DNA from 3 places in the Pseudomonas reactans genome. Region 1 is predicted to be linked to each of the others. Evidence: riboswitches for the same ligand, from Rfam matches in the RefSeq annotation. Region 1 holds a riboswitch; each other region holds the start of a gene.

Region 1 (3,270 bases):
ACATTTTTTGAGCTGGTGATGTCGCGGATATAGCGGATCGCAGTACCTGCGCCCCATAAGCGGTTTTCCGATTCGAAACCGATACGTGAACGGGCAAAGAAGCTCGGGATATCGTTGATGGTAACCCCCGTGCGCGATTCGGTGAGGTTGCGCGTCATGTCGGCTTGCAGGCTCCACTGGTCGTTGAGCGCGAGCTTGGCGTCGGCCTCGAAGCCGCGCATCTGGATCTGGCCCTGGCCGTTGACCCACTGCACATCGTCGAGCGTGATCAGGTCGGTGATCTTGCGTTTGAACAGCGTGACGCTGGCGCTGAAGTCACCTTCGCCCAGTAGCCCCTTGTAGTCGATCCCCAGTTCGGCGTTGCGGCTTTTCTCCGGCTTGAGATTGCGGTTGCCGATTTCGTCGCCTGGCTCGTTGACGAACAACTGCTCGGCGTTGGGCAGTTTGTAGGCCGTACCGTATTGGCCGCGCAGGGCCCAGTGGTCGTTGAGATCGTAGAGCGAGGTGAGCATGCCGACAGTGGCACTGTCACCGCCGCTCATGGCTTCATGCCGCACGCCCACGCTGGGGTGCCAGTTGGGCAATGCGTCGATCTGCGGTCGCAGTTGCGTATAAAGCGCGTGGGCCTGGGCCTTGTTGTCGTCGATCACCAGTACATCGTCCTGGCCCTTGAACCACTGGTTGTCGCTGCCTACCACCAGCACATGGCCGCCTGGCAACTCGGCCTTGCCCTCGGCTTGTACGCCCCAATCGGTAAAGCCCCAGTAGTCATTGTGATTGCGCACATTACGGCCGCCATTCGCGGTGTTATCGATCCGCGTGTAGCGTGTGTCCCAGTCGTTGATATGGCCCTTGATGAAATAACTCAGGCGCTCGTTGATCGCCTGTTCGAAAGTGGCCGTGGCGATCTGTTGCACGCGGTCGTTGGTGGTCTTGTAGTTGTTCACCGGCCGCGCGAAATCAAGGTTGGCATCGGCATATTGGTAGAACAGTTCCAGGCGCGAGTCGTCGCCAAACGACTGGATGGCCTTGGTGCCGAAGGTGGTCACTTCGTACGAGCGCTTTTTGTCGCTGACGCGGCCGCTGTAGTCGCTGTTGCGAAACGGCTGGTAGCCCTCGGAGGCGTTGCGGCTGACATACGCCAGCAGGCCGAGGTCGCCCCAGCCGTTGGCGAAGATCTTCTCGACCCGTGCATCGCCGGTGGTGCCGCCGAAGGTATCGACTCCCAGGTTGACTTCACCGGACGCCTCGCGTGTCTGCGGGCTGCGCGTGACGATGTTGATGACCCCCGACACCGCCTGGGTGCCGAACAACAGGCTCTGGCCGCCCTTGAGCACTTCGATGCGCTCGATAGCGTTGGCCGGCAGCGTATCGAGGTACAGGCCGCCATACAGGCGGTTGTTCAGGCGCACGCCGTCGAGCAGGATCAACGTGTCATCGTTGCGCCCGCCCAGCAGGGAATAAGTGCCGTAGTCGAACGGGCCGTTTTTCGGCGCCACGTAGAGGCCGGGGATGAACATCTGCATCACCCGCGTCACGTCGGCGGCGGGGCCGGCGCGTTCGATCTGTTCGCGGGTGACGATCTCCACTTTGCTGCCGTACTGGGCCATGGCGGCGACGGTGGTGGATTCCACGGAAGGAGCGGAGACAATCTGCTGGTTGAGCACCAGGGTATTGTCGTCGGCCAGCAACAGGGGGCTGAACAGCGAGCCGAACAAAGGGATCAGGGAACGTCGAATCATAGTCTTCTCGAAAGTATCTTCGCAGAAGCACGCAGGAGAAGGCATCGCGCACACGCCGATACCGGCCCATGCCCGCCCACCGCAGGAGTTTGCCTAACAGAAATTCCAGGCCGGTCTCCGGGCTCTCGCGTATGGAGCCCTTCACCTTCCCATGGCGCGCAGGCCACAGTGGTGTGTCGAAGGGGTCACGCGAATACCGTTGCGGGGGCAGCACCGGACTGGCTCAAAAGAGCGTACCGGTTTCCCGTTTCACCCCAAGCACGGCGGCAGGGGGCACCTGAAACAGGCCGGCATCTGAACATTCGCATGACCGTTCGTCAACTCCGTCATCCAGGATTCTCAGGCTTCACTTGCCAGCAATGGCGGCGGCGCGGTATTCCAGAACACTCTCCATCCGCGTTGGACATCCCATGACTCAACACCTCACCGAATACGCCGATGCCAGCCCCGAAGTGCGGGCGGTCTATGACGACATCATGCGCACACGCCAGGTCGATCAGGTCAACAACTTCTGGAAATGCCTGGCCGCCCATCCGCCGACCCTGCGTCGAACCTGGGAAAGTCTCAAGGAAATCATGGCACCGGGGGCATTGGACCCACTGACCAAGGAGCTGCTCTATGTGGCTGTCAGCGTGACCAATAATTGCCCGTACTGCATTGCGTCCCACACGGCGGCGGCGCGCAAGGCGGGGATGACCGACGAGATGTTCGGCGAGTTGCAGGCGGTGGTCGGCATGGCCAACGAAACCAACCGCCTGGCCACCGGCTACCGCGTGCCGGTGGACGAGGCGTTCAAGCTGCCATAGACGATTCAGCCGTCGAACCAGGCGAGCAGCACGGTGACATTGTCGCGCCCTGCGTATTCGCGGGTGAGGTGGATCAGCTGTTGGCAGGCTGTGTCCAGCGTGTCGCGGCCCGCAGCGGCCAGCACCTGGGCCATTTCCTGGTGCGGGACGCAACCGTGCAGGCCGTCACTGCACAACATCAGCAGGTCGTTGGGCAGCACGGGTTGCACGCGTACTTGCGGTTCTACCCGTGGTCCCGGGCCGATCGCTTGCAACAGCAGGTTGCGTGCCGGCAAGCGGTCGACTTTGCCGGCCTCAAGGGCTTGTTGATACCAGGTCTGGTCGCGGGTCAGCAGGCTCAACTCACCGTCGCGGTAGCGGTACAAACGACTGTCGCCTACGTGGAACAGCAACAGTGGCCCATCGGCATGCGGGCGCCATGCTCCCGTGAGGGTGGTGCCCATGCCGCTGCCTTCGCTCATCTGCCGTGCCACGTTTTGCTGGTAGACGCACTGGTTCACCTGGTCGATGGCGTTGTGCAGGCGGCTGGCAGCTTGCATGTCCGGGTCCGACCAGGTGGCGTCCGGGTCGCTGTCGTCGTTCAGTGGGTCGACACGGTCGGCGTTGAGCGCCTGGCGCAAACCAATCAAGGCTTCGGCACTCGCCAGGGCGCCGGCTTCATGGCCGCCCATGCCGTCAGCCACGGCAAACAACCTGAGGCTGGGCTCCACCAGAAAGTTATC
Region 2 (3,270 bases), on a different contig from region 1:
GCGCACGCCACTGAGGTTACCGAGTAGCCAGAACATGATGCCGCGCGCCTGTTCGGAACTGGCGGATTTGGTGATCAGGAACGCGGTGAGCGCATTGAACAATTGCGAGCCGGCAATGCCCGCCAGGATGATCTGGCCGGTGCCACTAACCGAACCGCTGGCGCGGGCGAGCAGGATCACCAGCGCAAACGCGGCCATGGCGCCGACAAACGCGCCCGCCGACAACGAGATCAAACCGCCGCCCACACCGATCAACGCCACCAGCACCGCGCCGGTCGAGGCGCCGGCGCTGATGCCCAGCAGGTACGGATCGGCCAGCGGGTTGCGCAACAGCGATTGCAGGATCACGCCGCACGTCGCCAGCCCGGCGCCGCACGCAGCGGCGACCAGGGCGCGGGTGAGGCGGTAGTTCCACACCACGCCTTCGTCGATAGGGTCGAGCACGTAGCCAGCCGCCCACAGTTTGTTGGCGAGGACTTGGAGTACCACCTGCGGCGAGATGGCGGTTTCGCCGATGGCCACGCCCGCGAGTACGGCGGCTAATAGCAGGGCCAGGGCGAGTAGGGTGCGTATCATTTGGTTAGATCGTAGCCGTCGATGGCCGTGGCCAGTTGTTCAAGGCCGTCGAACGTGCGGATGCTGGCCTGCAGCGCCAGGGCGTCGAGGATGATGATGCGGTTGTTTTTCACCGCGTCCATGTTGCGGGTGACCGGGTCGCTGCGCAGGAAGGCCAGTTTCTTTTCATGATCGTCGGCAGGGTAGCGGCGGCGGTCCATGCGCGCGATCACCAGCACGGTCGGGTTGGCCTTGGCGAGGGTTTCCCAGCCGACGGCGGGCCACTCTTCGTCGGACTGCACGACATTATGCAAACCGAGGGTTTCCAGCATGAACTCCGGAATGCCCTTGTGGCCGGCCACATAAGGGTCACTGGCCATCTCGGAACTGGAGAACCACACCAAGGCGCTGGCTTGCTTGAGGCCCTTGCTCTGCACGGTGGCGACGGATTTGGCCAGGCGCGCCTTGAGTTCTTCGTTCAGTTGTTGGCCGCGTGCCTGCACGTCGAAGATCTCGGCGAGTTGGCTGATGCTTTTATAGATCGTCTCGATGCGAAACGGCTCCAGCCGCGTGCCGTCGGCGCCGACCAGGTTGTCCTTGCCTTCGCAGTCGGAGGGCAGCAGGTAGGTGGGAATCTTCAGTTCATGGAATTGCTCGCGGGTGCCGACCACGCCTTGCGGCCCGACCACCCATTCCAGCTCGGCGGCCACCAGTTGCGGGCGCTTGGCGATCACGGCCTCAAAACTTGGCTCATTGTTGGCCAGGCGCTCGATGGTGTCGTTCTGCGCTTTGTACTGTGGCAGTACGCTGTTGAACCACAGCGAGGTGCCGACCACTTTATTGCCCACGCCCAGGGCGTAGAGCATCTCGGTGGCGGCCTGGCCGATGGTCACGCTGCGGGCCGGGGCTTGCTGGAAGGTTAGGGTGCTGCCGCAGTTTTCCACGGTCAGCGGGTAGTGGGTGGGTGCGGCTTGGGCCAGGGCACAGAAGCCCAGACCGGTAAGCAGGGCGGTAACGCGTGGCAGCATGGGGCTATCTCCGAGTGAAGCGTGCGTGCCATTCGGAAATACACCCTCGAGCGCTGTGGTAGCGACAGGCAAGAATGTCCTTCCCGGACACCCCGCCGGTTAGTAGTTGAGCTCGAGCCGGCAGGTCTCCTGACTGATGCGTCGTCGCCCGGCTCCGGCCTTCCCGGACAAGGTCCAGTGGCATCAAGGAGCAGGCTCAGCACCTACAGTTGCGGGGGCAGTTCCGATTGGCGCGGGTGTGCCGCGCTTCGGATTCCCTATTAGTCCCGTTTGGGAACCGGCGCGGTATGGTAGTCGATCACGCGGTTGAACGGGAGGGCGTGAAGTCAACGGTAGCTCTCTGGCGGTCAGGCTCCTATGATGCTCAGCCCATGGATCGCTTTATCACAAGGAATACACCGTGAAATCATTTGTCGCGCTCGTCCTTATCGCCACCCTGGCCGGTTGTGCCACTCAGGGTAAATCTGAACAGCAGATTCTCGACGAGGCCTCCACCGCCTATGTCAAGTCGATGCCCGCCGACTCAGACAAACTGCGCTTGCACACGATGAGCATCCCTAAAAGCGGTATGTTCGGCGACACCCTGGCGATTTCCCTGGCCGGCGACCAAAACGCTGCCAGCCTCAGGGGCGAATTGCTGAATACCAAGCGCTTGGGCGACGTGTTCTTTTTGATCATGGGGGCCGGCACGCCGGTTGATGTTGCCGTGATCGGCAAAGCCGTCGAAGGGCAGGATTTGAAGGGCCTGCAGATTTACTACTCGGGCACCGACGCACAGAAAGACCTGGTGCGTGCGGCGGTCGAGAAGTCGCAGGCGCAGTTTCATTACATCAGTGCGCAGTGAGGGGGCGGCCAAAGGGCGCAAGTATCCACACCTCGCTGGGTACGGCGCTGGCGGCTTGACGGTCGGCCGCAATCTTACTGTTACTCCTGCGATTCAGAATGTGGGAGCTGGCTTGCCTGCGAAGGCGGCCTGACAGCTGGCCTGGATGTTGGATCAGACCGGGTACATATCCGTTATTTAGGTAATGGCGGCTATGGGTTCCGCTCTTACAGCGGGTCACTTTTTGAAGAGCGCAAAAAGTAACCAAAAACGCTTCGCCCCAACACTCGGCACCTCGCCTAGGCTCGGTGTGCCCGATCGCAGGCTTGAATCCGTGGGCCGCCGCGATGGGCCATCCTTGGCCCAGCGCGGCTAACCCGGCGTCCTGCCGGGTTACCCACGGATTCAAGCCTGCGTTCGGCCAGCGTGTTTGACGGGGCGCCTGAGATCAAAAGCCAGATCAAGAGCGGCTCGCTTCGCATCGTGGTTGGCGTGTGACGCAGTTCAACATGTGAAGCGTCGGTCAGAGACGAATGTCTTCAGGCCCCTGTATCAGCGCTTCAATCCGCGTGCCGGTGGCGCGCTCTTCGTTGCTGAAGCCGTCGTAGTCGGCCAGGTTGCCGAAGCGCAGACCGGTCAGGCGCTCGATCTGGATCACGCTGCGCTGGTAGGTCCTGAGCTGGCCGAACACCAGGTCGAGTTGGCCCAGTTCGCGGCTCTGGTCAATCATGTAGGCACTCGCGCTAGGCTTGCCGTTGTCGCTGAGGTAGGCGACCACTTTCCAGAACGCCTTGGGAATCTGCACGCCTCGGTACACCCGGTCGTCGTCGGCGAATACCGGGCCGGTGAACACCGTGGCGCGGG
Region 3 (3,270 bases), on a different contig from region 1:
TGGCAGAACACATCGATAAAACCGGTATTGGCCGCCTGCAAATGGGAGCGGTAGAACAGCACCGCCGCCACCGGCCACTCGGCATTCCAATCCATCTGCCAATCATTCAGGCGAGCATTGGCATGGCGCGGGTGATAAATCGCCGTGCGTGGCAGGGTCTGCGGCTCGGCCCAGGCGTAGTCACGGTCCAGGTAGGTGCTGGCCAGGCAGCGATAGAAATCCAGCGCATTGCCCAGACCACCCTGGCGCAGGAAATGCCAGAGGCGATCACGCGCTTTGACGTCGACGGTGCTCAGGCCACTGAGTTCCGGGTCCGGGCGATCATCCCCCGGCACCAGGATCAGCTGCACGCCCCTTTCGGCCAACTCCACCAGACGCTCGATGCCGTAACGCCAATAACCGATACCGCCATGCAGCGAGATCAGGATGACCTTGGCGTGGCGCAGCACTTCATCGACGTACAGGTCGACCGAGGCGTGGTTCTGCACCTGCATCGGGTTAGCCAGGCGAAAGCTGGGATAGTCGTCCGGCAACTGTTGCGCCGCTTCGGCCAGCAGCGCCAGGCTGGAATCGCCGCTGCACAGGATCACCAGGTCAGCGGGGGTTTGGCCAAGGTCGGCAATATTGTCGTCCGAGACGAAACCACCGGGCTGGGTCCTGAGCAGGTGCATGGGTTAAACGCTAAGGGCGGCGCGCAGTTGCGCTTCAAGGCCGGCCGCGTCGAGGTCCTGACCGATCAGCACCAGGCGCGTGATGCGCGCTTCGTCAGCGCCCCAGGCACGGTCGAAGTGCTTGTCGAAACGCGTGCCCACGCCCTGGATCAACAGGCGCATCGGTTTGTTCGGGATCGCGGCGAAGCCTTTGACGCGCAGGATGCCGTGTTGCACCACCAGTTGGGTCAAGGCGTCGAGCAGCAGTGCTTCGTCGGCTTGCGGCAGGTCGATGGAAATGGAGTCGAAGGCGTCGTGGTCGTGATCGTCTTCACCTTCGTGATGATGATCGTGATGGCTGTGGCGACCGTCGATGTGTTCTTCGGAGCCGGCACCCAGACCTATCAGCACGTCCAGTGGCAGGCGACCGCTGCTGGCTTCGATGATCTTGACGGCGGGTGGCAGTTCTTCCGCGACTTCCAGGCGCACGCGGGCCAGGTCTTCAGGGCTGATCAGGTCGGTCTTGTTGAGGATTACCAGGTCAGCGCTAGCCAGTTGGTCGGCGAACAGCTCGTGCAGGGGTGATTCGTGGTCCAGGTTCGGGTCGAGCTTGCGCTGCGCATCCACTTGGTCCGGGAAGGCGGCGAAGGTGCCGGCGGCCACAGCCGGGCTGTCGACGACGGTAATCACGGCGTCAACGGTGCAGGCGCTGCGGATTTCCGGCCATTGGAAGGCTTGGACCAGCGGTTTTGGCAGGGCCAGGCCGGAGGTTTCGATGAGAATGTGGTCGAGGTCGCCGCGGCGGGCCACCAATTCGCGCATCACCGGGAAGAACTCTTCCTGCACGGTGCAGCACAGGCAGCCGTTGGCCAGCTCGTAGACGCGGCCGTTGGCTTCTTCTTCGGTGCAGCCGATGGAGCACTGCTTGAGGATTTCACCGTCGATACCCAGCTCGCCGAATTCGTTGACGATCACGGCAATGCGACGGCCCTGAGCGTTGTCGAGCATGTGGCGCAGCAAGGTGGTTTTGCCCGAGCCGAGGAAGCCGGTGACGATGGTGACGGGGAGTTTGGCCAGTGTTTTCATCGGATGCCCTTGGGGGCGGGCATACGGGACGATAGGCCCTGCGACGGTGCGCAGCAGCGGATTTCGTCACCGGATCACCCCGCCCGGTTGAAGTAGAAAATCGGTTGCGAGGCAGGTCTCCTGGCTTGGGGCTTGCGGGTCTTGCGACCGGCGCTGGCTGCGCCTTCCCGCCTTTCGGCAGTGGCGTGGCAGTCAGCTGAACCCTTTACAGTTGCGGGGGCAGCCGCGGCTTGGACCGCGTTCCCTTCTTAGCTTCGGCCTGGGGCTGAAGAACCTCGAGGGTGCAAGGCTACGCAGTGCAGACAGGATGGTCAATGTCAGTGGGCTTTATGGAAGAATCAACAAGCGCACTGCCTGCCGACATTGCAGGCCTGATCATATTGACGCGAATACATGACGTATTACTTTGCAAAAACTTATCAACCCTGTTCATGGAACAATTAAACGACTTGCGCCACCTAGGGAGGGCAACACAAACATTCTGTCTAGTTAAGAAGCCATGAACGTGATTTCTCCTAGACGTACGACTATTTAAGACACCACAACTGAGATCAACTCATGTCTACTATCGCCTCTACGCGCACCGACGCCACCCCGCAGCCCGCACAACTGAATGAAACCTCCCTGACTTCAACCTCGCGCCCTCTTGAGTCGTTGAGTGATCAAGCGTTGACGAAAAAAATACTGGAATTGGCCCCTGCACTTGATCCCTGGGGAAACGAATTTTTCACGCTCCATACTGCCGATCGAATGGCAAAAGGCACACAAGAGAACGGCGAACCTGCTACCCAAGAACAAATAGAGACGATGAAGGAGTTTCTGGCACGCCCTGATCTTTATAAACACCTCGACCTCCAGCCCCCTGGTGGCATCGAAGACGGACAAATTAATTTGGACTCAGTTGCCGTAGAAGCGGGAGAGATTTCACAGGTGAGTGACCGCAAGCTGATACAGTTAGCCAAGGATTTTCATACCACTTACGACACCACAGGTAATGGTTATGTCAACTACAACGAACTGAGAAAAGCCGAAGACAGTGACATTCCCGAACTGGCAAAAAAAGTTGCCCGAGAGTTACTCGCACGTCCAGAACTTCTTAAGCAATTGGATATTGGTGTCGGCTTCCTCGGGTTCGCAGGCAAGGATGATGAACGCTATGACGTCACCAACCTCGACTATATGATTAAAAACAGTTCCAAGCGGGTTAATTACCCATTCAGGAGTAAAACTGTCTGACCTCCTGGAAGGACGAGGCATACAATACTTGACTCATTGACCTCATGTATTTGACGCGCATTACTCGTCCATGTTTTCCTACACGTCTTGTTTCGGGTGCCCTTCACAGGGTGAAACGGGAAACCGGTGCGTCATAGCGATATGACCAGTCCGGTGCTGCCCCCGCAACGGTAAGCGAGCGAAGTGTCACAGCCACTGTGCAATTGCATGGGAAGGCGATGCTTTCAGGGCTCCTCCAAGAGCCCCCTCGCAAGCCCGGAGACCGGCCCGAAAAATTCAGATAACAAACCCGCGGTGG

Evidence for each region. Region 1 has a riboswitch for cobalamin ahead of HX793_RS14620 (TonB-dependent receptor plug domain-containing protein). Riboswitches for the same ligand answer to the same signal wherever they lie in the genome.
Region 2: linked by a shared signal. The riboswitch ahead of HX793_RS11540 (ABC transporter substrate-binding protein) and the one ahead of HX793_RS14620 (TonB-dependent receptor plug domain-containing protein) in region 1 are both predicted to bind cobalamin.
Region 3: linked by a shared signal. The riboswitch ahead of cobW (cobalamin biosynthesis protein CobW) and the one ahead of HX793_RS14620 (TonB-dependent receptor plug domain-containing protein) in region 1 are both predicted to bind cobalamin.

What each region holds. Positions count from the first base shown of each region.
Region 1 covers NZ_JACAQP010000011.1:139,611-142,880, reverse strand. The annotation lists gene HX793_RS14620 (TonB-dependent receptor plug domain-containing protein) at 1-1,742, opposite strand, end outside; cobalamin riboswitch at 1,834-2,038, opposite strand; gene HX793_RS14615 (carboxymuconolactone decarboxylase family protein) at 2,153-2,548, shown strand; gene HX793_RS14610 (PP2C family protein-serine/threonine phosphatase) at 2,554-3,270, opposite strand, start outside.
Region 2 covers NZ_JACAQP010000008.1:79,568-82,837, forward strand. The annotation lists gene HX793_RS11535 (FecCD family ABC transporter permease) at 1-576, opposite strand, end outside; gene HX793_RS11540 (ABC transporter substrate-binding protein) at 573-1,583, opposite strand; cobalamin riboswitch at 1,686-1,880, opposite strand; gene HX793_RS11545 (hypothetical protein) at 1,984-2,427, shown strand; gene HX793_RS11550 (DNA/RNA non-specific endonuclease) at 2,930-3,270, opposite strand, start outside.
Region 3 covers NZ_JACAQP010000041.1:3,049-6,318, reverse strand. The annotation lists gene cobN (cobaltochelatase subunit CobN) at 1-671, opposite strand, end outside; gene cobW (cobalamin biosynthesis protein CobW) at 675-1,736, opposite strand; cobalamin riboswitch at 1,830-2,029, opposite strand; gene HX793_RS27785 (hypothetical protein) at 2,295-2,972, shown strand; cobalamin riboswitch at 3,050-3,257, shown strand.